2 regions of the Blautia sp. MCC270 genome follow, and region 1 is predicted to be linked to the other one. Evidence: riboswitches for the same ligand, from Rfam matches in the RefSeq annotation. Region 1 holds a riboswitch; the other holds the start of a gene.
What was found. A riboswitch is a leader RNA that binds a small molecule or an ion and turns the genes downstream of it on or off. The one in region 1 is predicted to bind FMN.

Region 1 (15,536 bases):
TTTTCGGGCTGTCAGACGGTACGTTATGGTCTACGATAAATACCAGCTTCTTTGTATCTGCAATATGAGGATTTTTTAATTTATTGTTGTACATATCAACAGTCAGATGTGTGGTTCCGTCATTACTCATCAGATGATCCAGTGAAACTGTATAGATATCTCCGGGTTTTACACTGTCCACTCCAGCCGCTGCCGCGATGATTTTTTCTGCGATCGTCATTCCCATCTCTTATTCCTCCTCACGGTTCAGAGAAGCGATAAGGCCGCCCTGATTCAGTATATTCTGCATGTATTCCGGCAGTTTTGTGCAGGAATAAGTCTTACCATTGGCAACAGCAGTTCCCTCGGACATATGAAGCTCCAGGGTATCTCCTGTCTTCACAGCATCCGGAAGATCCTTACAGACAATTGCCGGAAGTCCGATATTAATGGCATTGCGGAAAAAAATACGGGCAAAAGATTTCGCAATAACTGCCTTTACTCCAAGTGCCTTAAGAACACCCGGTGCCTGCTCTCTGGAGGATCCGCATCCGAAGTTCTCTCCTCCAACTACAAAATCTCCCGGTTTAACCTTTTTGGAAAAATCCGGATCCAGTGATTCAAATGTGTGGCCCTTCATTTCATCCAGATTCGGCAGAAGCAGATACTGGGATGCAATGATCTGATCGGTATCAAGGTCATTATGAAATTTAAAAATTGTTCCCTTATCCATAAAACAAGTTCCTTTCTGATCGTTATCCATTTCCGGGTTAACATTCCTCTGTTACCCTTTTCGTCCTATATTCTAACACAAAACGTCATATAATTAAAATGTATATTTTTAATACTTAATATAACTTTAAGTTATAAAGTCATTTCCCTGTGATCAGCGCAAAATATCCCCACTCCCACAGAAGCTCTTCAAAACTGTTCTCAAGATATTCCCGGATATCGTCTTCCTCATATCCGGTCATTCTGGAGATCACTACCATATAATCCCGGAGTGTTTCGTAGGGAAGAGATCCCCGTCCATCTTTCTGCCACCGAAGAAAAACAGCCTGGCGGATGGTGGCATATTCCATACCGATCCACTGCATATGGACCAGGGCATCTTCCAAATCTCCCTCCGGTGTCAGAAGATCTGAATATACTTCGTTGGCAAGAAAGCTCCGGAGAAGGTCTTCATATACACGAAATTTCCGATAAAAATCCTCCCGGGCTTCCACCAGTTCCTCTTCCTCATATTCTTCGGACAATTCCTCCGCAAGTTCCATCACCGGCTCCAGATATTTCCGGTAAAGTCCCTCTTTCCGGTAATTTACAGCCAGGTCCTGCAAAAGTTCATTGCATTCGTCCATGGTATCCAGAACAGGCAGCTCTATTTCATTAATAGCATGTTCCAGTTGGCGAATCGTTTTCTCTGAAAAATAATCTTCCACAAGCTCTGTGGTAAGCGGCATGTTCCAGTGAAGTTCCTTCAGAACATAAAAACTTTCAAGAAGGATTTCCTCCGGTGTTTTTTCAGGATCCATTATAAGATCCATAACCTTCCGGCGCACAAGAAAAAGCGGCTGTTCCTTTTCTTTTGGAGTTTCCGGAAAAGCGATTCTTTTCTTCTCCTTCCAGATGTCCAGGACAGCCGGGCAACAGGGCATCATGGTCGCTTCCTTATGATCCTGAAATTCATGGATCTCCCTTGGAAAAATCTGGCAGGTCTCTGAAAGCATCGAATCCCCATAAGCACTTACCAGATAGCACAGTCTGTTCTTTGCAAGAAAAGGACAATCGTGCTCTTCCGTCATCTTCATGATCCGGCTGCCGTCCTTTTTCATGGTATAGGCCTGCAGGCAGCTTCTGTGTCCGGGCACCTCTGACGGCGGCTGGATGGTTTTCCAGTTTCTGTAGGTTTCATCATCTATGTTGATCTTCCATTCCCTGCAGCAGCTGATGGTGCATTTGTCTGCAATACAGGTAAATTCGTCGTAATAATCAGGTTTTAATAATTCCATGTTTCCTCCATATTCTTTATTTTCCAGCTCCAATGTCTCCTGTTTGCAAAATGGACATGAGTTGACCTGTTTTATTTTCCCCGTAAACACAGAAAAGCGGAATTCTATCCGCTTTTTCTGATATTCTGTGTATTCGTTTTTATTCTGCAGTCTCTCCCAGAAGCTGCCTGTGAACTTTCCGCCTTACAAACCAGAAACAGGTCACCTGCATGATGATCGTAAGGATCCAGGATGCCGGGTAGGAAATAAACAGTACCTTCAATGATCTGTGTGCCGGGAAAATTCCGAATATCCACACGATCCGGAGTCCGACGGTTCCGATGATCGACAGGATCATGGGGACACCGGAGCGTCCCATTCCGCGCAGTGCTCCCGGAAACAGATCCATCTGTCCGCAAAGGAAATAGGTAACTGTGGTATAGACAAGAATCTCCATTCCGCATTGGATAACCTTAGGGTCTTCCGTATAGATCTTCAGAAGCTGCGGACCGAAAAAGTATGCACCACAGCCCATGGCAAAGGATACGACAAAGGACAGGATCATACAGTCAACAAGCACCCGGTCCATACGTTTCGGTTTTCGCACACCATAATTCTGACTGGTAAAGCTCATGCAGGCCTGGGTAACTGAATTTACAGACACATACAGAAATCCGAAGATATTGTTTGCTGCCGTATATCCTGCCATTGCAATGGAGCCAAAAGAATTTACAGAGGACTGGAGCAGCACATTGGAAAAATTGATCACCGTACTCTGGATTCCTGCTGGAAGCCCTACCTGAAAGATCTGTTTCAGATATTCCATATTTATGGACAGACTCGAAAAACGCAGCTGATAGCTTCCCTCTGTCTGATACAGGCATCGGAGAACAAGGATACAGGAGATCAGCTGAGAAATCACGGTTCCGATTCCGACACCTGCCACACTTAAATGACAAATAATCACAAAAAACAGGTTCAGAAGCGCATTGGCACAACCGGAAATGATCAAAAAGACCAACGGCCGCTTGGTATCTCCCACTGCACGCAGAATTGCTGCGCCATAGTTATACAGCATAAAAAACGGCATTCCCAGAAAATAGATACGCATATAAAGAGCGGAAAGATCGATCACATCCTCCGGCGTATCCATCAGCTCCAGGCAGATTCTGGCAAAGATCACTCCCAGAAATGCCATGATGATTCCGCTGATCAGAGCCAGCAGGATCGATGTATGTACTGTTTCTGACATTTCTTCATCCTTACCGGAAGCATAAAATCTGGCTGCCAGCACATTGGCACCAAGAGAGATTCCGATAAAAAGGTTGGTAAACACATTGATCAGTGCGGTAGTGGAGCCTACTGCCGCCAGTGCCTCACTTCCGCTGAAACGTCCCACTACCACGATATCCACTGCATTGAACATCAGCTGCAGGATACCAGACAGCATCAGCGGCAGTGAAAACGAAATCAGCTTGTCCATGATCGACCCATTACACATATCGATCTCATACTTGTTTTTTTTCACGATTTCATCCCCCATGTTCATACTTACATAAGAATATTATAGCACCTTTCGTCGGAAATCTACAATGAAATATTTTTATGGAGAATATGCAGCGGCTGCATAAAATACGCAGCCGCACAGTAACGTGTGTTTATCATTTCACTATCTTTCCAGGAGTCCTGCATCACGAAGGTTTGCAAGAAGTGCATTAAAATCCTCCACAATATCATCTACCGTTGTTGCATTTCCAACAGCAGCTGCCGGGGTTACTGTTCCGGCAGGACCGGTGGCTCCGGCTGCTCCTGCAGGGCCAGTGGCTCCTGTTGCTCCTGTTGGACCTGCTGGACCGGTGGCTCCGATCGCACCAGCCGGACCTGTTACCCCCGTCGTTCCCGCTGGACCAGTGGCTCCTGTTGCTCCCGTCGCTCCCATTGCTCCCGCTGGACCGGTGGCTCCCGTTGCTCCCGTCGGACCTGTTACTCCTGCAGGACCGGTGGCTCCTGTTGCTCCCGTCGGACCGATGACTCCGGCTGGACCCGTTGCTCCAGCCGGACCAGTGGCTCCCGTATATCCCTGTATTCCCGGTTCCCCCTGCGGTCCCTGAGGACCCATAGGACCCGGAACTCCCGGACAGCCTCTGGGACCGGTTGGTCCTGTAGGTCCCACAGGGCCTGGGCAGCCTCTTGTTCCACATCTGTCACATCCACAGGAACTATGATTTCCATAACAGGACATACAGGACAAATCCTCATGACTGTCCTGCTGCATTTCCATTTCCTTACGTTTTCGATGCCTGAACAGCATTCTTCGATCACCTCATAGGAAAATAACTTTCCCTACAGTATATGACAACAGCTTTTACCTGTGCATAGGATCCCCGCAAGCTTGTACCCTGCCAGGAAAAATATAATAAAGATATCTTTTCTTTTATACCAGACCATATTTTTCCCAGAAATATTTCTGGTCATACAATACTCCCGGATCTTCCGGCTTCAGTCCCTTCGCTTTCTTATGAAAAAAGAATGCCTGCTCCGGACATCCCATCTTATCATAACAAACGCAAAGCTGCATATATGGCACAAATCCATGACACTCAGCCATAAAAAATCCACATTTTTTCTTATCTGACGGCACAGTAAGCGCCTGCCCATACCAATAGCCAGCCTGTCTGGGAAGCTCTCTTTCCAGAAAAATCTTTCCGACCTCACAACAGATTTCCGCCCTCGGCACATCCATAGTCAGACTGTACAGAAAAGCTTCCAGTGCGTACTTTTTTTCTCCCATTTTCCGGTAGCACTGTCCAAGTACAAAACAGGCATCGATCTTATTTTCCAGCCATCCGGATGGATTTTTCAGGAACTCCACCAACACAGCCTCTGTCTCCGGATAACGCTGATGATAATACAGTTCTCTCCCATAATAAAGCTGATGTCTGGGTTCCAGCGTTTCTCCTCCTGCCAGCATTTTTTCATAAATGCGAAGATTACGGTCCGGATCACCTTTTCCACATTTCCGGTGCCGGATCACCACATCTGAATAAATGATATTTCCCTCCGGAATCACAGTTTCATGAACTGCCCCATTCCATCTGAAATTTCTGGATGTTTTCATTATCCGCTCCCGAAAATAAGAAAATGTTGTTCTCCCGCTCTGGTCAAACCCTGCCGCATATTCCATCATCACAACATCTGTTCCGGGATCCAGAGTTTCTTTAAGACTCTTCAGTTTTTCCAGATTTTCTTCATCTAGGACATCATCCGCATCCAGCCACATCCAGTAATCGGTGCGAACTTTTTCCAGAAGAAAATTACGCGGAGCAGAAAAATCATCACACCAGGGAAAATCAAACACCTGCGACGTATACTGCTCCGCGATCTCTTTTGTTCTGTCTGAAGAACCGGTATCTGCGATCAGGATCGCATCCATCACCTGAGAAACCGACTTCAAGATCCTCTCAAGAACTGCTTCTTCATTTTTTACGATCATACATAGACTGAGGGAAATCATATTTCAGGACCCTTCGGATTTTTATAATATTTATGCCGTTCCCGTCAGTCCTATGCCTTCTGTCAGTGTACAGCTTCTACTTTCGGATAAAGCTGAACTCATCCTCATATCACCAACTGTGGTATATCCTCTATATGTTCTGCAAGACGATCTGCTCCGTTCAGCTCCCCGCTCTCACCATATCCATACAGGCATCCTATAAATGGGCTTTTGCAGGCTCTGGCACATTCCAGATCCTGCCTCCTGTCTCCGACCACCAGATAAGGGCCTGTATATTCCCGGATGATTTCCTGCACAATTTCTGTCTTTGGACGGAATCCATACGATTCGCAGTCATAAAAATGATCGAACCATCGTTCCATCCCAAATTCCTTCCAGTGCGCCTCACGATAGGAAGCTTTACAGTTACTTAAGATCACAAGATGATATCCCCGGTTCTTCAAGGCTGTAAGCATCTCCTCTGCTCCCGGATACCACACTGCCTTATGCTTCCTGATCTGTCTGACCATCAGTTCTCCTACCATCCTGCTCGCCTGCTCTTTATAGCTCTGATCCAGCTCCGGCAAAAATGTATTCCACATCTCCTTACTGTTAAATCCCAGCCAGCCGGCAATTTCCGCCGAGCCTATCTCCCGTTCTTCTGCAGCCTTCTGTTCTGTCAGCCACTGATAGGTTTCACGAAATGCCGGTTCATAGATTCCAATGGTATGATGGATCGTTCCATCATAATCGAATATGATCGTTTTTGTCATCATTTATTTCCCTATCTATTAGAGCTGCTTCATCAGATTGACCATCTCGATCGCAGATAACGCACAGTCATAGCCTTTATTTCCCGCTTTGCTTCCTGCACGCGCAATAGCCTGCTCGATATTCTCAGTCGTGATCACTCCGAATAAGACCGGAATCCCTGTTGCAAGTTCAACCTGTGCGATCCCCTTGGCAGATTCATTGCACACCAGATCATAATGTGAAGTATCTCCACGGATGACAGCTCCCACGCAGATAACTGCATCATATTTTCCGGACTGTGCCATTTTCTGTGCTGTAAGCGGGATCTCAAACGCTCCCGGCACCCATGCTGCAGTAATATTCTCTTCTTCTACTCCATGTCTTACCAGTCCGTCGACTGCCCCTCCCAATAATTTATTCACAATGATCTCATTGAATCTCGCTGCCACGATACCAACTTTCATTCCCTCCGGTGCTACTACTTTTCCTTCTACTAAATTGATCTGTCTCATTTTTTCTTCCTCCTGCTATTTGCTGTTTTTTATAAATTTATTTCTTTAAAAATATGACCCATCTTTTCCTGCTTCGTCTTCATATACTTCCGGTCATACTTTTGTACCGGAATCTCCAATGGTACTCTCTCATTGATCTTCAACCCGAATTCGCCAAGCCCATAGACTTTATCCGGGTTATTGGTCAGTAATCTTAATGATTTCACACCAAGGTCTGACAGTATCTGTGCCCCAACCCAGTACTCTCTGAGATCCGGTGCAAACCCTAACTTCACATTAGCCTCCACGGTATCATATCCCTGTTCCTGAAGCGCATAGGCTTTGATCTTATTGATCAGTCCGATCCCTCTGCCTTCCTGTCTCATATACAGAATGATCCCTCTGCCTTCCGCCTCTACCTGACGCATCGCTGTCTGCAGCTGCAGGCCGCAGTCACATCTGAGCGATCCGAATGCATCTCCTGTCAGGCACTCCGAATGTACACGGCAAAGCACATCCTCACCATCTCCTAGATCACCTTTTACCAGTGCCAGATGATGCTCTCCTGTAATGTCATTGATATAGCCATACATTTTAAAATCACCGTACTGCGTTGGGAGGTTTGCAGCTGCTTCCTCCTTTACATGCTTTTCATGTATTCTTATATAATCCTGCAGATCACGGATCGTAATAAATGTAAGGTTATGCTCTTTTGCCATTTCCCATAGCTGTGATGTACGCATCATAGTGCCGTCTTCTTTCATAACTTCACAGCACACGCCGCATTCTTTCAGTCCGGCAAGTCTCATAAGATCTGTTGTTGCCTCCGTATGGCCATTTCGTACCAGAACCCCGCCTTTTCTGGAAATAAGCGGAAATACATGTCCCGGTCTTCTGAAATCCTCCGGTTTTGACTGATCATCCACACACTTCATAATGGTATAGGAGCGTTCTGCCGCAGAGATACCGGTGGTTGTATCTGCGTGATCCACTGCCACGGTAAATGCTGTACTGTGATTGTCCGTGTTCTCAGCAACCATCGGCGGAAAATTCAATCTCGCCGCAATTTCTGCACTCATCGGTGTACAGATAAGACCCTTTGCATAAGTCGCCATGAAATTAATATTTTCCCGGGTCGCAAACTCTGCCGCACATATCAGATCTCCCTCATTTTCTCTGTCCGGATCATCTGTGACCAGAATTATTTTTCCTTCCTTAAGATCCCTAAGTGCCTCTTCAATTGTGTTGTACTGATAATTTTGTGACATAGTGTATATCCTCCTGTTCTAAAACCCGAATTCTTCAAGAAACTCCATCGTAATTCCGGATTCTTTTTTCTCTTCTTCATTTTTTCTGATGCCAAGCAGTTTTTCTACATATTTTCCGATCACATCATTTTCCAGATTAACCAGATCCCCCGGCACCTTTTCCAAAAGGGTGGTTTCTTCTCCTGTATGTGGAATGACCGACACCTGAAAACCAGCTTCATCAACCCTTGCAACTGTCAGGCTGATCCCATCAATACAAACGGATCCTTTTTCCACGATCAGATGCAAGATCTGTGGCGATGTCTCAATTGATACCCAGATGGCATTTTCTTCCCGGAGCATGGAACGTATCACTCCAGTCCCATCAATATGGCCGCTTACTATGTGTCCCCCGAACCTGCCATCTGCAGTCATTGCACGTTCCAGGTTTACCTGGCTTCCGGCTTTACAGCTGCCAAGACTGCTTCTTCTGATCGTCTCTGCCATCACATCGGCAGTAAATCCGTCCGGCTGGATCGACGTAACTGTCAGACACACACCATTCACAGCAATACTGTCACCGATCCTTGTCCCTTCCAGGACTTTCCGGGCTTTCACTGCCAGGATCCCTGATTCTCCTGTCAACTGTATATAACGGACTTTTCCTTTCTCTTCTACGATTCCTGTAAACATGATTCCTCCTGTTTTTTCTCACACACCTGACATCTTATCCGGATGTCCTCACCGATCTGGCAGATATCTATATATTTCAGTTCTACTGCTTCAGACGGGAATTCAACTCCGATACCTTCTACCGGTGTCTTCCCGGCCACACCACCAAACAGCTTTGGTGCCACAAAAGCCTGTACTTCCTTTACAATTCCGGCTCGCAGGGCACTGTCATTTAACGTACCGCCTCCCTCCAGGAGGATGCTGTCAATACCCCTGTTTCCAAGATCTGTCATCAGCTTCTTAAGGTCTATCTGATCCTTTTCATCCGGACAGTAAATGGTCTCAACTCCCATGGTATGTAATATTTTTATTTTTTCTTCTGTATTTTTCTGATCTGCATAAGCCACGATCGTCCGGTACTTTTCCGCACTTTTTACGATCTGACTGTCCGGCGGGATCCTGAGCTTACTGTCGCACACAATCCTGACAGGACTTTTCCAGCCTTCTACCCGGACGTTTAACATCGGATCATCTGCAAGCACAGTTCCAATACCTGCCATGATCCCCATGTACTGATGCCGCATATGCTGTACTTCTTTTCTTGCCGCTTCTCCGGTGATCCATTTTGATGCTCCTGTCTTCGTTGCGATCTTCCCATCCAGTGTCATGGCATACTTCATCACCACGTATGGGGTTTTCGTAGTAATATAATGGAAAAACACCGGATTCAGCTGATCACATTCTTCTCTCATAAAATCTTCAACTACTGTTACACCGGCTTCCCTTAACATCTGTACACCTTTTCCTGCCACTTTCGGATTCGGATCTCGGGAACCGATCACCACTTTTCTGATCTTCTGTTCAATGATCGCTTCCGTACATGGAGGTGTTTTTCCATGATGACAGCAAGGCTCCAGCGTAACATAAATCACCGCACCTTCTGCTGGTTCTGTAAGAGAAGCAATAGCATTACGTTCTGCGTGAAGTTCTCCATACTTTTTATGATAGCCTTCCCCGATGATCCTTCCGTCTTTTACGATCACTGCCCCTACCATCGGATTGGGATTCGTCCAGCCTTCTCCTTTTTTGGCCAGCTGAATCGCCCGAAGCATATATTCCTGATCCGTCATTTTTATTCCTTCTTTCTTATTCCTGTTCTTTGCCTGGTACGCCAAGGCTTTTAGACCTGTGCAATCGGATTCACAGACAAGTGAGTGGTATATTTATTTCGAAAACGATGTTCCAAATACAAAAAAAGCCTGCAGAAATATCTGCAGGGTGGAATTGATCTGTTACATATGATCAATAAATGAATGTCTGATTATTTCCTACACAAAAAGCTCTGAAATGGATCACCATCTCAGAGCTCTGATACTACATTCATTCATACAAAAATCAACTGTACTATCATCTTCTTCCATCCAGACTGTACTGTCGGCCCCGGAATCTCACCGGATCATGCCTTTCGGCTCGCGGGCTCTACCGCCGGTAGGGAATCACACCCTGCCCTGAAGATATCTTTTTGTTCATTTTAATACTTTATCTGTTATTTGTAAAGTGTAAATTTTTTATTTAAATTCCACCGCCCTACCACTGTTATATATAAAACAAGGGTGAGAAGCCTGTTTTTCAGGCTTGCCAACCTTGCATATCATAGAAGAATCTTATTTACAGACTTTTTCTCACAGTCTCGAATTTATTCCCCAATACGCAAAAAAACCTTGAATCATCCCATTTTCATAGGAAATTCAAGGTTTTTCATTGATTTACATGATAAAATTACGGTTCAAATTCTTATGCGAACTGTAAGATTATGCGTTCATCTGTTTTGCAACTTCCTCAGCGAAGTTCTCTTCTTTCTTCTCAAGACCATCGCCTGTCTCGTAGCGAACGAAGCCTTTGATCTGGATCTTAGCGCCGTTCTCTTTTGCTACCTGCTCTACGTATTTAGCAACGGACTGTTTTCCGTCCTCTGCTTTTACGTATGTCTGGTCAAGAAGGCAGATCTCTTTGAGTTCTTTCTTGATACGTCCTGTGATCATTCCCTCGATAACCTTAGCCGGTTTCTGGGACTCCTTCGGGTCGTTCTGAATCTGAGCCATAAGGATCTCTTTCTCATGCTCGATATAGTCAGCGCTTACTTCCTTGTCGCTTGTGTACTGCGGTTTCAGAGCTGCGATCTGCATAGCTACGTTCTTAGCCATCTCTTTAACAGCATCGTTAACAACATCTGTCTCAACGTCTACAAGAACGCCGATCTTTCCACCCATATGAGTGTAGGAAGCGATGAATCCGTTCTGCTCCTCAACCTGAGCAAATCTACGGATGTTCATGTTCTCGCCGATTACTGCGATCTGAGCTGCAAGAGCCTCTTTTACAGTCTTGGTTGTATCAAGTGCCCATGCCTCAGCAAGGAAAGCATCGATATCAGCTGCTGTTGTGTTAAGTGCCTGTGCTGCAACATCTGCAACATAGCCCTGGAACTTCTCGTTCTTTGCAACGAAGTCTGTCTCAGCATTAACCTCAACAACGACTGCTTTCTTTCCATCCTCTGTTACCAGAGTTTTGCAAAGACCCTCTGCTGCGATACGGCTTGCTTTCTTCTGTGCTGTAGCAAGACCCTTCTCACGCAGGAACTCAACTGCTTTATCCATATCGCCTTCTGTAGCTGTAAGAGCTTTCTTACAATCCATCATTCCGGCGCCGGTCATCTCTCTTAACTCTTTTACCTGTGCTGCTGTAATAGCCATTGTTCGTTTCCTCCTGAAATATTCTGTTTATACGAATTATTCCTCTGTAGCTGCAAACTCCTCAGACTCAGCCTCGATCTCGCCATCTGCCTCAGCAGTTCCCTGCTTAGCCTCAATAACAGCGTCAGCCATCTTGGAAACGATGAGTTTTACTGCACGGATAGCATCGTCATTTCCCGGGATCACATAGTCAAGCTCTTCCGGATCACAGTTAGTATCGCAGATACCGATAAGCGGGATTCCAAGTGTATGAGCCTCCTGTACGCAGATTCTCTCTTTCTTAGGATCTACGATAAAGATAGCATCCGGGATTCTCTTCATCTCTTTGATTCCGCCAAGGTTCTTCTGAAGCTTAACAAGCTCTTTGCGAAGCTCGATAACTTCTTTCTTAGGAAGTACGTCGAATGTTCCGTCAGCTTCCATTGTCTCGATCTCTTTCAGTCTTGCGATACGGCTCTGGATTGTCTTGAAGTTTGTAAGCATACCACCAAGCCATCTCTCATTTACGAAGAACTCTCCACAACGCTCTGCCTCTGTACGGATAGCATCCTGAGCCTGTTTCTTAGTTCCTACGAAAAGGATGTGTCCACCGTTGGCAACGATATCTGCTACTGCATTGTAAGCATCGTCAACCATTCCTACAGACTGCTGAAGATCGATGATATAGATACCATTTCTCTCTGTGTAGATGTACGGAGCCATTTTAGGGTTCCATCTTCTTGTCTGATGTCCGAAATGAACACCTGCCTCTAAAAGCTGCTTCATTGAAATAACGCTCATGTCTTTTCTCCTTTTTGGTTAAATTCTTCCGCACAGGTCGCCTTCTCTCTGGACCCATCCTCACACCGTAGGGCACCATCCTTATAGAATCGCCGTGCGTGCTTATTTTTGCAACTTCTGAATTATAGCATAGAAAATCCCCTTATGTAAAGGGGATTTTTCCAATTTTTTTCTGTTTTTCAGCGGTTTCCGGCAGACTTCAGAAGCTCCAGCTCTTTTTCGGTGAGAGAACGATATTTTCCTGTCGGAAGATCTGAAGGAAGCGCCAGCGGCCCCATGGATAGTCTTTTCAGATAAGTTACTTTTTTTCCCAGTGCCTCCATCATCCGTTTTACCTGATGGAATTTTCCCTCGTGGATGGTAAGTCGGATCTCAGATTCCCAGTTCTTACCGGCTTCTGCCGATTCTGTACCGGACTCCCAGGTAGAAAGGATCTCCAGCCTTGCCGGTCGTGTGAGATCTTTTTCCCCGATATCCACGCCTTCTGCCAGCTTCACGACATCTTCTTCTGTCACTTTCCCGGATACTTTTGCATAGTAGGTCTTATCCACATGCTTTTTCGGAGAAAGAAGCTCGTGTGCCAGAGGACCGTCATCTGTGATCAGAAGAAAGCCTTCTGTATCTTTATCCAAGCGTCCCACCGGAAAAAGACCCTTTCTTCTGTCTTTCTCTTCAATGTAGTCAAGAACCGTTTTATCTCTGAAGTCCTCCGTTGCGCTGACACAGCCTGCCGGCTTGTTAAAAAGATAGTATACATATTCCGGTGCAGCATGGATCTCCTGCCCGTTCATAACCACCTGATCTTCTTCTGTTACTTTCAGCTCCGGTTTCTTCACAGATTTCCCGTTAACCTGCACCTGACCCTTCTGTATGTATTTTTTTACCTCGCCTCTTGTACCTGCGCCGGCATCTGCCAGAAATTTATCTAACCGGACTGGTTTTTCCATTAATCATTTACCTCCCATTCTGTTACATGGGCTGCCTTTGCATCTGCTCTGATAAAATCCGGGATCTCACCGGCAAATGTCATATAAAGTCCGGAATCCCCGCCGGTGCTCTCTTGTCCTTCCAGAACCACTTCCATTGTGGCATCTGCATTCCAGATAGTCCATCCGTTTACCAGCTGTGATGGACGGATACATTTTTTCAGGGCTTCCAGCTGTTCCTTTTTATCGTAACGGACTTTATAACCGTTATCTGTTTCTTCAAGATCCGAAATGGGCTCAGTGTCGGAAAAAGCTTCATCATCTTCGCCGGCAGCTTCGGAGCTGAAGTAATAAACATCAATATACTCAACAGACAGCTCATCCATAGAAAGAGGATATCCTGTTTCTTCCAAAATTGCAAGTGTTCTCTTATATGACGGATACACCAGAACGGATGTGGACACATTCTCTCCTTCCTGCACAGCCGGTACATTCATTCCCCATTCATCCATGTAGCCTTCTGACGGAATTCCCGTATAATCGAACATCAGCATTGCACATGGCTGGTCTTTTACTGTCTGACCGCCATTTTCCAGAATGTCCTTTCTCAGCGCCTCTGCCAGCGCCTGACGCTTCTCTGCATTTTTCTCAAATAAGGTTTGAATATCTCCGTCACAGAAAATACCGGTGACCTCTTTCAGATACTGTTTGTCCAGCTGAAAAAATGAATATCTGTCTTCTTTCCATGTCTGCTCATCATACAGGGCTTCCATAAGATTCTGTGCCTGTGCAGAGGATACAATATAGCCTCTGCATACACTGAATCCCTGTTTATTTATGTAGCGCACATACATGCGCCTTCCTGATTTTTTTCCTTTTTCATTCTGAAGCCTGATATCCTTCAGACTGTTATATAATGCTTTACTTTTCATCACCGGCTGATCCAGCAGACCGGAACTATTGTCTGAGGTGGCAGTATACCGGATCTTATAGATTCCGTTTTCTTTTTTTTCCACATTGCAAAGCTGCTCTGTATATGAAAGATTGCTTACATTTATCACAACTCCCTGAAGATTGTCATAAGCCGGAAAATAACTGTCATATCCCAGAAGATCCATTTTCATGGTCAGCGCACAGATTGCCACAACACCTCCAAGGATCATAAGCTGCACTTTTCTGCGGAAAAATCTGCGAAAATCCATTTCATAGATCACTTCCAGAATTCCATGGACCAGGATCGTTCCCAGTATCATTCCGAAGATCCACCATGCTGTTTTGGATGAATCTTCCGGAATCATATAAAAGATCAGACCGATCCCCAGTCCGGATGGTATTGTGATCAGGGCACTTAAGACCGGCTCCATCCAGGTATATACCAGAGCTTTTCCGGTATTCTCTGACCTTCGTCTGCAAAATGCCATCCAGGAAAGTGCTGCCATGATAAACAGCGTGAGGATCAGTATCAGCAACTGCTTTCCAAAGCTTCCGCTGCTGTATCTATCTATAAAGCTTACGATCACCATAAGAGGAGATCCCAGATTCCGCACTGCTGCCAGAATTCCGTAACTGCCCTCGTACCAGGTATCAAAAAATAAATGTCCGCTTAACTGCAGCATCACTGCCAGAACGATACTGTAGGTAAACAGCCCTGCCCATGCAAGTGCTCCCATCAACATGGTACCGGTGCAGGCGATCACCAGCACTGTGGAAAAATACACCAGAAGATACATCAGGAGATGGAGCACCAGCAGGATCAGTGCCTTTTTCATAATGGAAAGGCTGTAATATCCTCTGGCTGCCCCGATGCATACCGCAGCAAATTCCATGATCACATATGGCACCAGATAATAAAGAACAGCCAACAATACTCTGTGCAGAAACAGTGCACTTCGCTTTACCGGAAGGCTGTGATAGAAATCCACTTTTCTCGGGGAATACAGATACCAGAAGCCGCTTACTGCTGCAAAAAATGCGGTTACCGCAGCCACAGCTGCTCCCATTGTGAGAAAGTCACTGTTCCACAGGCTGGAATACAGATAGGAAAGCTGACTCTGAGTATAACTGCGCTCATTCCATTTTCCCATCAGAATAAGTTCCGCTACCGGAAATGCAAGGAGAAATGCGATCATGGCAAATGCCGGGATCCATCTTTGTCCTTTAGAAGAGGATTTCATATACTCACTGGAATAAATTTTTGACTTCATAGCCTGCCACCTCCGTTTCGCTGATAAATATTTCTTCCAGAGTCAGTGGGAGCACTTCGCAGAAAAGAGGATTTTTTGCCTGTATCTTCTCCATGATCTCTCTTCTTGTTCCCCTTGCAGTAATAAGCAACAGGGAGCCCTGATGCTCTGTTTTCAAAACATCCAGCTCTTTCTTTAATTCTTCTTCTTTCTTTTTGTCAGTAAGTACACACTGGATCTTATGGATGTGGAATTTCATATCCTCCAGATCTCT
Region 2 (15,536 bases), on a different contig from region 1:
CAAAGGTCAATTTTTTATACTTACACTCCCTTCACAATAGTGCTATAATAAATACCCTGCTATAAAATTAAAAATCCACTTATCACATTACCAAACAGCTACTGTAGACAAGAAAGAAGGAAAAAACATTGAAAAACCAGACCAATGCTGCCCAGGCCGAAAACCCTCTGGGAACCGCCCCTGTAGGCAGCCTGATCACCAAATTCGCCATTCCCGCCATCATCAGCATGCTAGTCAGCGCTCTGTACAATATCGTTGACCAGATCTTTATCGGACAGGGCGTAGGAATGCTTGGAAATGCCGCCACAAATATCGCATTTCCCGTAACCATTATCTCTACTGCTGCTGCATTGCTCCTGGGAATCGGCAGCGCCTCCAATTACAACCTGGAAATGGGCGCAGGAAACGAAAAAAAAGCCAGCTCCATTGCAGGAACCGGACTCTCCGCGCTGATAATCTCCGGTACAATACTCTCTGTCATTGTCCTTCTGTTCCTGAAGCCACTTCTTCATTTTTTCGGCGGAACACCGGACGTCATGCCCTATGCCATTGATTACATAGGGATCACCGCCATTGGGCTTCCCTTTTATGTTTTAAGCACAGGCGGCAACCACCTGATCCGAGCAGACAGGAGTCCTACCTATTCCATGGCCTGCATCCTGGCCGGTGCCGCCATCAACACCATCCTGGACCCGCTTTTCATCTTTGGATTCGGCTGGGGCATCAAAGGTGCAGCCTGGGCAACCGTGATCGGCCAGATCGTATCCGGACTTCTGATCATCTTTTATTTTTCCAGACTCCGGAAAATGTACCTGGACCACTCCATGCTGATTCCTAAGGCACGCAATCTGTCTGCCATTTTTTCTCTGGGAATGGCATCCTGTATCAATCAGGTTGCCATTGCTGCAGTGCAGATCGTCATGAACAATACACTTCGCCATTACGGAGCACTCTCCGCCTACGGGAGTGATATTCCAATCGCCTGTGCAGGGATCATTTCCAAAGTCAATCAGGTATTTATGGCCATCTGCATCGGAATCTCCCAGGGCTCCCAGCCCATCTTGGGATTTAACTACGGTGCCGAAAAATACAGCCGTGTACGCCAGACATACCGCTATTCCGTAACCTTATGTACTGTGATTGCAACCATATTTTTTATCTGCTTCCAGTTCTTCCCGCATCAGATTGTAGGCATCTTCGGAAACGGCAGCGACCTGTACTTTCATTTTGCAGAAAAATATCTCCGCATCTTCATGCTGATGACCTTTGCCAACGGGATCCAGCCTATGTCCGCCTGCTTTTTTACCTCCATTGGAAAAGCCAGGCTTGGTGTGATCATGTCCCTCACAAGGCAGGTGCTCTTCCTGCTGCCTCTGATCGTCATCTTCCCGGTCTTCTTCGGAATCGATGGCGTCATGTACGCAGGACCAATTGCAGATACCTCTGCATTTGTGCTGGCCGTTGTTTTTGCCAGACGTGAGCTTGGAGTCATGAAAGCTGCAGAACAAAACGCCTGACATAAAAAATGCCATGTAATTTACTGCCCATCGGCAATATATTACATGGCATTTCTCACATTCTCAGATATTTATCTGAAACCACCAATTTCTGATCTTTTCTTCATCCTCCGGCAGCTGCTTATGATCAGTCACCCTTCAGTACAACACGGATCTTCTTATAAATTACAAATACGATCAGAGATGTCAGTGCATATTTAAAGATATTAAACGGAGCAATGATCAGCAGTGCAAAGGTAAGCAGTCCGTTTACAGAGCTGTGTACTGCGCTTCCCATCTGGATAAAGGTCTCGATTGGCATTCCAAACGCCTTACCGTAAGCCGGAAGCAGTACAAAAGCATTGACAAAGCATGCAAGGATCGCTGTCAGGACTGTTCCTGCTGCCATACCTGCAACTGCATGTACTCTGCTCTTTTTATGGCGGAAACGATAGATCAGACCGGCCGGTACCACATAGGCACATCCAAACAGGAAATTGGCAACATCACCAACACCGGCAGTCATGGTTCCCTTAGTCACAAGATGTACGAGAATCTTCACAAGCTCGATCAGGATACCTGCCACAGGTCCCATAGCGAAGGTTCCTACCATAACCGGTACCTCGGAAAAATCAAGCTGATAAAAGGACGGTGCAAGAAACGGGATCGGAAACTCAAGATTCATTAATACTCCTGCCACAGCACCAAGCATGGCTACCTGCGCGATGGTCCTTGTTCTGCTTCTTTCCACGGCATTTCCTCTCTGTAATATCTGTTCACTCATAACTCTCTCTCCTTCTTCAGAAATATTCAAAGAAAATTTCCACAAGAAATCTTTATGCGAAAAAAATTTCTATTTCTTCACATAAAAAGCCCCGGGAGCTTCTTCCCGGGGCACTGAGCACGTTCTTTAAATACTGCGCGTTCTTCTCTCATCCAGACTTTACTGTCGGTTCCGGAATTTCACCAGATCAGCCGCCAAAGCGGGTCGCGGACTATACCGCCGGTAGGGAATCACACCCTGCCCCGAAGAAATTTTCTTTTTTATGAGTTCATTATAACGCGCTCTTTTTATAATTACAAGGCTTAATTCTGTCACAGAAGCATTCTGCTCCATTTATATAAATCTAAGATCCACTCCTTTATGATCAAACCCAGATTTTCTTTACCGTACTCCAGCTACTGTAAAGAACCTTTTTTCCGACTCTTTTATATGACCGGATGCGGACATAATAGGTCTTTTTGTTTTTCAGTCCTGATATCTTATATCTGGTCGCAGACTGTTTTCCAACTATGACCGTTTTTCTTTCTTTTGTAAATCTGCTGTCTGCTGCATACTGGATCTGATAGCCGGTTGCCTGTATATTTTTTTTCCAGCTTGCGGTAAAGGATCTGTTTGCTTTTTTCAGTCCTGTCAGCAGAGTTTTTGGAGGCAGGATCTTAAAGGTAAGCGTTTTGTTGATACGACTGTATTTTCCGGTCCCTCTGACCTGCACAGTTCCAATTCCGGAATTTTTATTATTTTTGTAATACAGCTTATAAGCACTCGCACCGATCTTCTTTCCATTTACAGTTACGGTTACTGATGGCCGGATGGTTTTTCCCGTACAAGTGTAAGAGGTTCTGTTTAGCTTAACATTGCTGACAAACCTTTCTGTCTTTTTTATGATCTTGAAATGAATGGTTGCGGTACCTTTATAATAACCGGTACCATAAATGGTTACCGTTGCCACACCCGGATACTGATTATCCTCGTAGTACATATAATAATCTTCGCCGGCTTTCAATCCGGGAATTACGATGGCAGGTGTGAGTTCTTTTCCTGTATATATCTGATCAGCTATTGGATCCGCAGCCGGTAGTTTTCCGTAAATAGTAAAATATAATGTTTCCGATCCTTTATAATTGCCGATTCCCGTGAGCTCTGCACGAGCTTCACCAGGCTTTTCATTATTAACATAGGTTACCGTATAATCTTTTCCCTGTACCAGTCCGTCAATTACCACTTCCGGTTCCACTTTTTTTCCTTTAAAGGTGGTTTCCAGGTATGTTTCATTATTTTCCGCAAAATAGCACACATACATTCCATTTTCATCTGGCGTAATCTTGAAACTCCGCTCTACTGTACCGCAGAAAATATCTTTTCCCGTGATCTTTACAGTCGCAGTTCCTGCATTGATGTTATTTTCATAAGTTACTTCATAATCGGAGCCCTGCTCAAGTTCCGGTGCGGATTCACTGGATTCTATTTCAGGTTCATGGCTTTTTCCATTATATTCATATTCTGGAGTGATCTGTTCAAACCATTCATTCTGAAGCGGTATCCGGTTGTCTGCTGACAGCTCCACAAACATGTAGCCACGGTCCTCTGCGTATTTCTGAAGTGTAGAATCCTTTTTTCCCGCGATCAGTGCTGAATCCCTGAACGCATCATCCGCCCAGATAGTATCTGTGCTCAGTACTCTTATCCTGCACTCGGAAGACAGACGAAGTCCATTTTTCCCAACTGATTTTACAGATGCGGGAATTATAATATCACGGATCCCTGAACTGCTCTGGAATGCATATTCACCGATTTCTTCCAAGCCTTCGTTTAGGACAGCTTTCGTAAGCGACGAACAGTTTCCGAATGCACCTTCTCCAAGGCTTCTGACACTTCCCGGGACTGTTATGGAAGAAACATTTACACAGTAATAAAAAGCATAGTCTCCCACGCTTACAGTTCCATCCGGAATCTGGTAATCTCCGGAACGTCCGGACGGAAACACGATCAGTTTTGTGCCATCCTTGCTGAATACCACTCCGTCTTTTTCAGAAAAATACGGATTTTCCGGATCTACTTTAATTTCTGTCAGACTAGACTCGGACAAGCCCTCCACAAAAGCAGCCAGCCCTATAAATGACACATTTGGGGGAATCGTAACAGATTTCAATTTCTCACAGTTGTAAAAAGCATTCTTTTCGATGGTTGTAAGCGAATCCGGCAAAGTAACAGACTCTATATCAGAAGCCTGGGTGCAATACTGGAAGGTACTGTTTCCAAGAACCGTTACTTTTCTTCCGTCAATAGTATCCGGAACTACGATATTTGTATCTGTCCCTTCATACTGATACAGCCTGAGTGTTCCATCATTCAGGATCTCATAAGAATAGTCATAGTCCATTTTGGACAATTCATAATGTCTGGGGGCATTTCCCGTATATCCGCAGTCAACCAGATATCTTTCGCCGTCAATGATGACTACGGAGTTCCTGTGACCGCTTCCCGCCCCCGGATCATTTGCCGCATACCTTGCATACACGGTCAGTCCCAGTTTTTCGCACATATAGTTCACTGCGCTGGTATTGGCCCAGCAGTCTCCGCCGCCATCCAGCATCAGGCCTGTATAGCCGGAATGATACTGACTGTAATTAAAGTTGTTGGCAAGCCATCTGGCGATCGTCTCAACCTTTTTATAATCAGACATTTCCGCAGTAATATTTTCTTTGAGGAATGTATCCATTTTTTGTTCTGCGTAATACTCCGCATAATCTTTGAGTATGAATTTATAATAAACGGTACTGTTTCCATCCTGTACAGAGATCAGGGTCTCTCCAAACATGTATTCCCACTGGCTCTTTACGTCATTTCCGTTTTTGTCTACATAGGTTACATACTGCATTTTAGGAGTAACAAGACCGGTTTCGCTGACTTTCGCAGTATAACCGGAAACAACCGTATATACCGGATTTTTGCCGGATGTCTGGATCTGATAAGATGTCTGCATGGTATCCGGCATGGAGATCACACTGCTATAGGTATCATTCATCGCATACAGATATATTTCTGTGCTCTCTACATCTGTTTCTTTTTCGGAAGTGCCTGCTGCCGGAATATCATCTGTGAATATATCTTCCTGCTGCTCCTGGTTTTCTCCGTCACCAAAAATTTCTTCCGGTGCCGCAGCCTCCTCTGTTCCTTCTGCTTTTCTGATGAACGCCGAAGGTTCTTCCAGAGTTGATTCTCCTTCAGAATCCTGTTGTATTTCCTCACTCTCTGAGCTTTCAGCTTCATCCGTTTCCGTTCCGATATCTGATCCCGGAAACTCTTCTTCTGTAATCTGATCTGTGCTCACGGTAGTATCTTCTTCCGTGATCTGATCTGTGTTTACGGTATTTTCTGATTCCTCAGAATTCCCATCATCTGTAAAAGTATCAATGGCGTCTGTCATATCCGTCTGTGCGTCTGTAAAATCTTCGGCCGCCACCGGTCCGCATGGAACAACAGACATACATAATGACAGACCAAATGCTATCAATTTTTTCGGAAATTTCATTTCGTACCTTTCCTTCCTTTTTATGTAAACCGTTTATATGTAAGTTCTGTTTTTATTATAACGCGGCCCTGTCTTTTCGCAAGCTGCAATAATGTCCCCTACTCTGCAAAAAAACCGCTGTGATCTTCATTTTAGATCACAGCGGTTTATGTTTTATTATCGGAACATCAGACTTTCCACAATTTCAGCATTACTGTTCTTTCCATATCCGCATTCGATCAACCAGTTTTCTGGCTGGATACTGCCAACACCACGTTCTACTGTGATGCTGCATGCTCATATGCATTCTGTATTCTTACAGAATATCGATATGCTCTCCTGCAAGTGCCTTGTTCATGCTTCGTACTGCGCAGAATTTACCACACATGGAGCAGGTATCATCATGCTCCGGTTTGCGCTCGTTCCAGATACGTTTTGCTGTTTCCGGATCCATGGCGCATTCCCACTGTGCCTCCCAGTCAAGCTTTCTTCTGGCATCTGCCATCTTGTCATCGATCTCACGGGCACCGCGGACACCTTTGGCAATATCTGCTGCATGAGCTGCGATCTTAGATGCCATGATTCCCTGTTTTACATCCTCAAGATTCGGAAGTGCAAGGTGCTCGGCCGGTGTTACATAGCAGAGGAATGCTGCTCCGGACATAGCAGCTACTGCTCCGCCGATCGCGGATGTGATGTGGTCATATCCCGGTGCAACGTCAGTTACGATAGGTCCTAATACATAGAACGGTGCACCCTGACAGATGGACTGCTGTACTTTCATATTTGCCTCAACCTGATCAAGCGGCACATGTCCCGGTCCCTCAACCATAACCTGAACGTCCTTTTCCCATGCACGTTTGGTCAGCTCGCCAAGACGTACAAGCTCCTCGATCTGGCATACGTCTGTTGCATCAGCCAGACATCCCGGACGGCAGGCATCTCCAAGGGAGATGGTCACATCATACTCGCGGCAGATATCCAGGATCTCGTCGTAGTATTCATAGAACGGATTCTCCTCACCGGTCATGCACATCCATGCAAATACAAGAGATCCTCCTCTGGAAACGATATTCATTTTTCTCTTGTGATTACGGATCTGATCGATGGTCTTTCTTGTGATTCCACAGTGAAGAGTTACAAAGTCAACACCATCCTGTGCATGGAGTCTGACTACATCGATAAAATCTTTAGCTGTCAGCGTATCAAGATCTCTCTGATAGTGGATAACGGAATCATAAACCGGAACGGTTCCGATCATTGCCGGACACTCGGATGTCAGCTTGCGTCGGAACGGAATGGTATTTCCGTGGGAAGAAAGATCCATGATAGCATGGGCGCCCATGTTTACAGCTTCCATTACTTTCTGCATCTCTACATCGTAGTCCTTGCAGTCTCTGGATACACCAAGGTTTACATTGATCTTGGTGCGGAGCATGGAACCTACGCCCTCCGGATCGATACATTTGTGATTTTTATTTGCACAGATTGCCACCTTACCGGAGGCTACCAGCGGAAGCAGTTCCTCTGTTGTCATGCGTTCCTTCTTAGCTACGATCTCAAGCTCAGGTGTGATGATGCCTTTACGGGCTGCCTCCATCTGTGTACTGTAATTTCTCATGTAAAAAAAATCTCCTTCCATAAATTCTTTGTGTTTATACAACAAAAAACCGGCTGCTGCAACGCATACGCATCACGGCAACCGGCTCTTAATCTTACGTACTTAATGAAAATCTTCTGTACTTCTGATCTCTTCTGTACTCTCTGATCTTCTGTGTCTTTAAGAATCCTTCGTGCATATGTCCCTACGTTGGCATTATCCAAATCAGGTTATGGGTCAAGACATTTACAGTCTACTCTCAGCTCGCTTCAGCGGGCCCCCCTGTTTTCATATGTTGGGGACGTTTGTTCGTCCATGTGGTTATTATAGTATACCGGCTAAAATTTGTAAACCACAATTCTGCATTTTATGACTTTTTCTTTCGACATAATCTGCCATTTTATCTCTCAAACTCCCCGGGATCTTTCTTTACAGACATTCTTCCACAGCTTTGCTGTTCCCCGTCAGGAGGATATCCGCAATCCGCATTCACTGCTTATTGCTTTTCGCAATTACAGCAGTCGATTTCCCTGATCCGGTCAAGCTCTGCAAGGTTTTCTGCACCTGCACGGCGGATCCCCGCAAAAATGGAGCCCGCAATATTGTGCCATACACTGAAGATCGCGCCCGGAAGTGTTGCAAGCGGATTGGCTGCAAAATTAGCTGCTGCCAGTGAGACAGCAAGGCCACTGTTCTGCATGCCTACCTCTATAGCTATAGCAGTTGTTCTGGAATACTCCATATGGAAGATTTTTGCAGCCAGAAATCCCAGCATCATACCGCAGAAATTGTGGATCGCCACTACTCCAAGCACCAGAACTCCACAGCTTACGATCTTCTCTGCATTTACAGCCACAATTCCTCCGATGATCATAACAATAGCTACAACCGACACCAGCGGCATAACATCGGATACCTTATCCACATGCTCTCCCGCAAGGCTCCGAAGAAAAACTCCCAGGAGAACCGGGATCAGAATTACCTTTACCACAGAAAGCACCATGGCCCAGAAGGATACTTCCACCCAGGCTCCTGCCAGAACATATACAAGAAACGGTGTCATCAACGGTGCTGCCAGTGTGGAAACTATGGTCATTCCCACAGAAAGCGCCACATCGCCACCTGCGATATAGGTGATCACATTGCTGGCTGTTCCGCCCGGACAGCATCCCACCAGGATCACTCCCAGTGCCAGATCTGCCGGAAGATTCATCACTTTACACAGAAGCCAGGCGATCACCGGCATAATGGTATACTGAGCCACTGCACCAATCACCACTTCTTTGGGTCTGGAAAAAATTGCCCGGAAGTCATCCAGCTTTATGGTCAGGCCCATACCAAACATGATCACTCCCAGAAATACAGACGTATAATTCGTCATCCAGGAAAATCCGTCACGCCAGAAAAAAGCCAGGCAGGAAAAAGCGATGATAATGATCCCGATATATCTGGATGCAAGGCTGCTGATAATTCCGATTTTCTTTAAAACTTTTCCCATACATTATACCTCGTAGCTGAAGTTGTCGATCAGTCTTGTTTTTCCGATGTAAACAGCCATTGCTACAAGAACGCTGCGGTCAGCTTTTTCCACCGGCTGCATGGTAAGTGCATCTACCATGGATACATAATCAATCTTTGCCAGAGGCTCTGCTTCGATCACTGCTCGCATTTTTCCGAGAAGCTCTTCTGCCGGGATTCCTGCGTGAATGGCTTCCTGTCCGGCTTTTACTGCCTTTGACAGGCAAAGAGCTGCTTTTCTCTCTTCAGGGCTTAAGTAGGTATTTCTGGAGGATTTTGCAAGTCCGTCCTCCTCACGGATGATCGGACAGCCTACGATCTCAATATCGAAGTTCAGATCACTCACCATCTTGCGGATGATGGCCAGCTGCTGTGCGTCTTTCTGTCCGAAATATGCTCTGTCCGGTGCCACAATATGGAACAGTTTGGTCACAACGGTACACACACCTTTGAAATGGATCGGACGTGTTTTTCCGCAAAGTGTCTCTGACAGAGTATCTATACTTACAAATGCGTGGGGATCATGATACATCTCGGAAGGCTCCGGGCAGAAGATCAAGTCTGCTCCCAGGCTTTCGCAGAGTTTGCTGTCACGCTCAAAGTCTCTCGGGTAGGCTTCCAGGTCCTCGGTAGGACCGAACTGTGTAGGATTGACGAAATCGGATACCACTACGATATCATTCTGCTCTCTGCATTTTTTGATCAGGCTTGCGTGTCCCTCATGGAGAAATCCCATGGTTGGCACAAGGCCTACTGTTTTTCCTTTTTTTTTCCACGCTTTGATCTGTTTTCTTGTTTCTTCTACTGTTTTTGTTACCTGCATTGTGCTCTCCTCTTTTCCGGTTCCGGAACCGGTTTTCTTAATAGATTTGAGATAGCCTCTTTTCTGAATTCACCTTCGTCTTATTATCTTCCTGATCTGCGTCAGGCCATATCCTTCAGCAGTCCGTGTTTCTCATAATTGGTCACTCTGCTGATCCTGTTCTCTTCATCTACAAATACAACTGCAGGCTTGTGAGTACGGGCTTCTTCCTGCTCGTACTGTGCGTAAGCCATAATGATGATCTTGTCACCGGTGCTTACACATCTTGCTGCTGCTCCGTTCAGGCAGATCATACCGCTTCCGCGTTCTCCGCAAATGGTGTATGTCTCGAAACGGCTGCCGTTGTTCACATCTACGATCTGAACCTTCTCATATTCCAGTATCCCGGCAGCTTCCAGCAGTTCCTCATCCACAGTGATACTTCCTACATAATCCAGTTCCGCCTGGACAACGGTTGCTCTGTGGATCTTTCCTTTTAACATCTCTATTGTCATCTTATATAAGTCCTTTCCTGCAGGGAATAATTTTCAAGTGGATAAAAGCATCCGCTTCTGTATTTAATAAAAAAGCGTCTCGGGGTACACTTCGACCCTGAAACGCTTCTGATTGATTCCCTGTATATTGAGTCCTGTTTTTTATACACGAAAAGCATGCTCTTCAACAGTTGCTCAAAATTCCCATAACTGTTGTAACGCCTTCGTTATCATCGATACAGGCTCGTATCTTTTATAATTTTCATATATCCGTCCGTTCCCGATCCCGGGTTCCGGTGGCTATTTTTATATAAGATTCCAGTGATTTCAGCCAGAGTATAGTTTTGAGTCCAAATACTATCTCTGTGGGGTATTATTGCACCCCGACACTGGTTTGTCAATAATTTTCATATTCTCTATTATCGTGAATGGCAGTAATAATCCCAAAACCAGTTACTTTCACCAAAAAGCCCTCCCACACAGCAATTTCTCTGCCATGTGAAAGGACTTTAGCTTTCTTCCTTTATGCATATTATTTATGGATATGCACATCCAGCTGATTATAAGGAATCTCAATTCCATAATAATCAAAATCTTCCTTGATCCTCTGGTTCAATCTCCATCTGGCTGCCCAGTAGCGGTCGGTATCTACCCAGACACGAAAGCCCATGATCACAGAGCTTTCTGCCAGCTCGTCTACGAATACCACCATCTCTTCGTCTTCTCTTGTATCCGGATCCTCGGTGAGGATATCTTCCAGGATATCCTTGGCCTTCTGGATATCTGCATTGTAAGAGATCCCCACTTTGATCTCCAGCCTTCGCTGATCCCTTGCTGTTACGTTGGTGATGGTCACATTGGAAAGAGTACCGTTCGGGATCACGATGTGCTTGTTATCAATGGATAACAGCGTTGTATAACAGATCTCGACCTTGGCTACCGTTCCCTCGCTTCCGTCCTGTCCGTTAACGATGATGTAATCCCCTACCTGGAAAGGCTTGAACAGAAGAAGCATCATACCTCCTGCCAGGTTGGCAAGTCCGCCCTGGAGTGCAAGACCCATAGTAACACCTGCAGTTCCGAGAAGTGCTGCCAGAGATGATTCCTTTACTCCAAAGCTTGTGGATATATTAAAGATCAGGAGTATGTAAAGTACGATCTTGACCAGTGAGGACATAAACTGTGCCACTCCTGTATCCAGCCTGGATTTTGTCAGTGATTTCCTCACAAACTTTACGATCCATTTAATTACCGTGCTTCCTACCCAGAAAGCAACAATAGCCAGAACAACCTTGATTCCGAATTTCGTGATGTCCGGCAGATAATTTTCAAACATCTGCCTGTACTGGCTTACCTGATTTCCGACCTCCTGCACGGTCTGTACAGTACTATCCAAATATAATCCCTCCTGTCTGATCGATCATTCGATATACATATGCGGATCGATCTATGAGCTTCAAAGCTTATTTCTGATATAAGCATTTCCTATAATCCGCATCTGGTAATATAATAATACAGCAGTGGTTTTTCCCTGTAAACCTGATTTCTCCGGTTCTATAAAGTATAGGGTATAAACCACTGCTGTATTTCTGTTATAGCTTTATTGTATATCGGTCCGGTAATCCGCCGCAGAATGCTGCAGAATATACTTGCCTGCTTCTCTTTACTCAGTTTTTCTCTTTATTTACTGATTCCCTTCATGGAAAGGCTGATACGTTTTTTCTTCATATCAACACCAAGAACACGGACATCCACGATATCTCCCACACTGACTGCTTCCAGCGGATGTTTGATGAATTTCTCGCTCATCTCGGAAATATGGACCAAGCCATCCTGATGCACACCGATATCCACAAAAGCACCGAAGTCAATAACATTGCGGACAGTTCCCTTGAGGACCATGCCTTCTTTCAGGTCCTTCATATCCAGGACATCGGTACGGAGGATCGGTTTCGGCATCTCGTCACGTGGATCTCTGGCAGGTTTTTCCAGTTCCTTTACGATATCACGTAAGGTTGGCTCTCCGATCTCCAGCTCCTTTGCCAGTTTTCCGTAATCGCGGATCTGCCCAGAAATACCGGTAAGCTTACGCTCTGCCACATCTTCCGGTGTGTAGCCCAGCTTTTCCAGGAGTTTTTTTGCTGCGTCATAGCTTTCCGGATGGACACTGGTTGCGTCCAGAGGATTTTTGCCTCCTGTGATCCGTGTGAAACCTGCACACTGCTCAAAGGCTTTCGGACCAAGCTTGGCAACCTTAAGAAGCTCTCTTCTTGTCTGGAAACGGCCGTTTTCCTCACGGTAGGCTACGATATTCTTTGCGATGGCCTTGCTGATTCCGGAAATATACTCCAGAAGGGATGCAGACGCAGTATTCAGATCCACTCCGACCTTGTTTACACAATCTTCCACAACGCCGTTAAGGGCTTCTCCCAGCTTTTTCTGGTTCATATCATGCTGATACTGACCGACACCGATGGATTTCGGATCGATCTTTACAAGCTCTGCAAGCGGATCCTGTACACGTCTTGCGATGGATGCGGCGCTTCTCTGTCCAACATCGAAATTCGGGAATTCTTCCGTAGCAAGCTTGCTTGCGGAATATACAGAAGCACCTGCCTCGTTGGTGATAACATACTGGACCTTTTCAGGGATTTCCTTAAGAAGCTCCACGATGATCTGCTCGGATTCTCTGGATGCCGTTCCGTTTCCTACAGAGATCAGTGTCACATGATATTTGCTGATAAGCTTTTTCAGGGTTTCCTTTGCGGCACGGATCTTGGTCTCATTGGTTGGTGCTGTGGGATAAATAACTGTGGTATCCAGAACCTTTCCGGTAGGATCTACCACTGCCAGCTTGCATCCGGTACGGAAGGCAGGGTCCCAGCCAAGAACTACCTGTCCTGCAATTGGAGGCTGCATGAGAAGCTGCTCCAGATTTTTGCCAAAGACATGGATGGCACCGTCCTCTGCTGCCTCTGTAAGGGCGCTTCGGATCTCACGCTCAATAGCCGGTCCGATGAGACGTTTATAGCTGTCCTCAATGGCTTCTTTCAGAACAGGTACAGTGTATGGATTATCGCGGACGATCACCTGTTTTTCAAGATAACGGATGATCTCTTCCTCAGGTGCAAGGATCTTCACAGTAAGGAATTTCTCTTTCTCACCACGGTTCAGAGCAAGGACACGATGACCTGCAAGCTTTTTCACCGGCTCCTCAAAGTCATAATACATCTCGTATACAGACTGCTCCTTCTCATCTCTTGCGGTAGAACATATAGTTCCCTTATCCATTGTTCTCTTACGGATACTGATACGATAATCTGCTTCATCAGAAATGTGTTCTGCAATGATATCTCTGGCACCGCTGATGGCCTCTTCCACAGTTTTGACTTCTTTTTCCTCAGAAAGAAATGCTTTTGCCTCTTCTTCAAGAGGTTTCTTCGTCATCTGGAGAAGGATGATGTCGGCCAGAGGTCCCAGACCTTTTTCCCTGGCGATGATGGCACGTGTACGGCGCTTCGGGCGGTACGGACGGTAAAGATCCTCTACCACAACGAGTGTCTGCGCTGCCTCGATCTGTTTCTTCAGCTCCGGAGTCAGCTTGCCCTGCTCCTCGATGCTGCCCAGAACCTGAGCCTTTTTATCCTCAAGATTTCTTAAATAAGTAAGTCTCTCATTAAGATTACGAAGCTGTTCATCGTTCAGTGTACCGGTTGCTTCCTTACGGTATCTGGAAATAAAAGGAATGGTGCAGCCTTCATCGATCAGCTTAACCGCTGCCTCGACCTGCCATTTCTCAACGTTCAATTCTCTGGTAATTACCTGAATAATATCCATTTTTATCTTTCTCCCGTTGTTTCAAATTTGCCTGAGGCTGCTTTTTCCTCTTTACACAGCTTCTGACATTTATCAAAGATCAATCTGTGCGATCACGTCCTTCAGAGCATTGGCGCTTGCATGAAGCTTCTCTGTCTCCTCCTCGGTCAGCGGAACACGAACGATACGTTTTACACCTTCCGGTCCGATAGAAGCCATGGTACTAAGACATACGTCTTCAACACCGTACTCTCCGTGAAGCATGGTTGATACACTGACTATTGTATCAGATGCTGCAAGAAGAAGCGAGCAAAGTCTGCAAACAGATACGGCTACCGCATAAAATGTAGCACCCTTCTTGGCGATCACTGTTGATCCTGAAGTATGAACATACTCCAGAACCTCTTCTCTGTCAAGTGGCTGCAGATCTTTCTGATCCTCATGAACGATCTTGTCAAATTCATCAAGGGTCGCACCTGCAACAAAGGCTCTGGACCACGGTACAAAGGAAGTATCTCCATGCTCTCCGAATACATAGGCGTGGATGTTTTTCTCAGATACGCCGTAATACTGAGAAAGTCTGCAGCGGAGACGGGCCGTATCCAGGGCGGTTCCGGAACCAAGGATCTGATTTTCCGGCAGTCCGGAAAGCTTTGCAAATGCATAAGTCATAACATCACATGGATTACTTACGATAATATAAAGCGCTTTGGGAGCCACCTTTACGATCTCCGGAGTAATACTCTTCATAATGTTGACGTTGGTCTGTGTCAGCTCGATGCGAGTCTGTCCCGGTTTTCTGGCAATACCGGAAGTGATGATCACAATGTCAGAATCTGCAGCATCCGGGTAATCTCCTGCCACGATGGAGATCGGCTCACGGAAACTGGTTCCCTGCTCAATATCCATAACCTCACCTTCAGCCTTATCTTTGTTAATATCGATCAGAACGATCTCTGATGCAATACTCCTCTGTGATAAGGTATAAGCGATAGTTGCTCCTACACTTCCTGCTCCGATGATCGTAATTTTACTGCTCATATTTGTTCTCCTTTCAGCGTTGTTTGTCATTTTAATAACAACTTTAATTACACACATTCAAACATAACATAAAACATTGCCCTGTGCAATAAAAATTTTATTGTATTTCTCAGGTTAATCCCCGCTAATTTGCATTTCAAATTATTTAAACTGCTTATATTTTCTGATATTTTTCCTATTATTCTGTATACATTCCTGTTATTTTTTTATCGATTTATAGAAGCAATTTCAGAAACCTAGCAAAAAACCTCTGAACTTCAAAAAAATCAAGAAGTCCAGAGGTTTCTTTCACCTCTTATTATTGGCTTAGATTCAGATGTTTATAGCTGCTCCAACGTTCACCCGGTTAATTCTTTGCCTGGGCAAGGGCTTTTTGTGCAGCGTCCAGGATCCCTTCGGAGGAATAGGTGGCTCCGCTGACAGTATCGATCCCATCCGCCGACTGGTTTGCCATGATCTGAGAATAGATCGTGC

Region 2: another riboswitch for FMN. It lies ahead of GPK58_RS00405 (ECF transporter S component); the one in region 1 lies ahead of ribD (bifunctional diaminohydroxyphosphoribosylaminopyrimidine deaminase/5-amino-6-(5-phosphoribosylamino)uracil reductase RibD).

The regions. Positions count from the first base shown of each region.
Region 1 covers NZ_WQQD01000027.1:18,361-33,896, forward strand. Annotated here, with positions in the region: gene GPK58_RS08095 (3-isopropylmalate dehydratase large subunit) at 1-226, opposite strand, end outside; gene GPK58_RS08100 (LeuD/DmdB family oxidoreductase small subunit) at 230-712, opposite strand; gene fliB (flagellin lysine-N-methylase) at 852-1,988, opposite strand; gene GPK58_RS08110 (MATE family efflux transporter) at 2,128-3,510, opposite strand; gene GPK58_RS13415 (collagen-like protein) at 3,637-4,278, opposite strand; gene GPK58_RS08120 (tetratricopeptide repeat-containing glycosyltransferase family 2 protein) at 4,402-5,481, opposite strand; gene GPK58_RS08125 (HAD family hydrolase) at 5,586-6,233, opposite strand; gene ribH (6,7-dimethyl-8-ribityllumazine synthase) at 6,252-6,725, opposite strand; gene GPK58_RS08135 (bifunctional 3,4-dihydroxy-2-butanone-4-phosphate synthase/GTP cyclohydrolase II) at 6,755-7,972, opposite strand; gene ribE (riboflavin synthase) at 7,991-8,644, opposite strand; gene ribD (bifunctional diaminohydroxyphosphoribosylaminopyrimidine deaminase/5-amino-6-(5-phosphoribosylamino)uracil reductase RibD) at 8,626-9,753, opposite strand; FMN riboswitch at 10,029-10,143, opposite strand; gene tsf (translation elongation factor Ts) at 10,435-11,373, opposite strand; gene rpsB (30S ribosomal protein S2) at 11,410-12,153, opposite strand; gene GPK58_RS08160 (pseudouridine synthase) at 12,333-13,100, opposite strand; gene GPK58_RS08165 (DUF6449 domain-containing protein) at 13,100-15,283, opposite strand; gene GPK58_RS08170 (ABC transporter ATP-binding protein) at 15,258-15,536, opposite strand, start outside.
Region 2 covers NZ_WQQD01000002.1:21,466-37,001, forward strand. Annotated here, with positions in the region: gene GPK58_RS00400 (MATE family efflux transporter) at 129-1,517, shown strand; gene GPK58_RS00405 (ECF transporter S component) at 1,645-2,280, opposite strand; FMN riboswitch at 2,417-2,534, opposite strand; gene GPK58_RS00410 (fibronectin type III domain-containing protein) at 2,645-5,812, opposite strand; gene thiC (phosphomethylpyrimidine synthase ThiC) at 6,108-7,412, opposite strand; gene GPK58_RS00420 (bile acid:sodium symporter family protein) at 7,888-8,889, opposite strand; gene panC (pantoate--beta-alanine ligase) at 8,893-9,732, opposite strand; gene panD (aspartate 1-decarboxylase) at 9,834-10,226, opposite strand; gene GPK58_RS00435 (mechanosensitive ion channel family protein) at 10,738-11,601, opposite strand; gene GPK58_RS00440 (Tex family protein) at 11,886-14,042, opposite strand; gene GPK58_RS00445 (L-lactate dehydrogenase) at 14,115-15,062, opposite strand; gene GPK58_RS00450 (FMN-binding protein) at 15,409-15,536, opposite strand, start outside.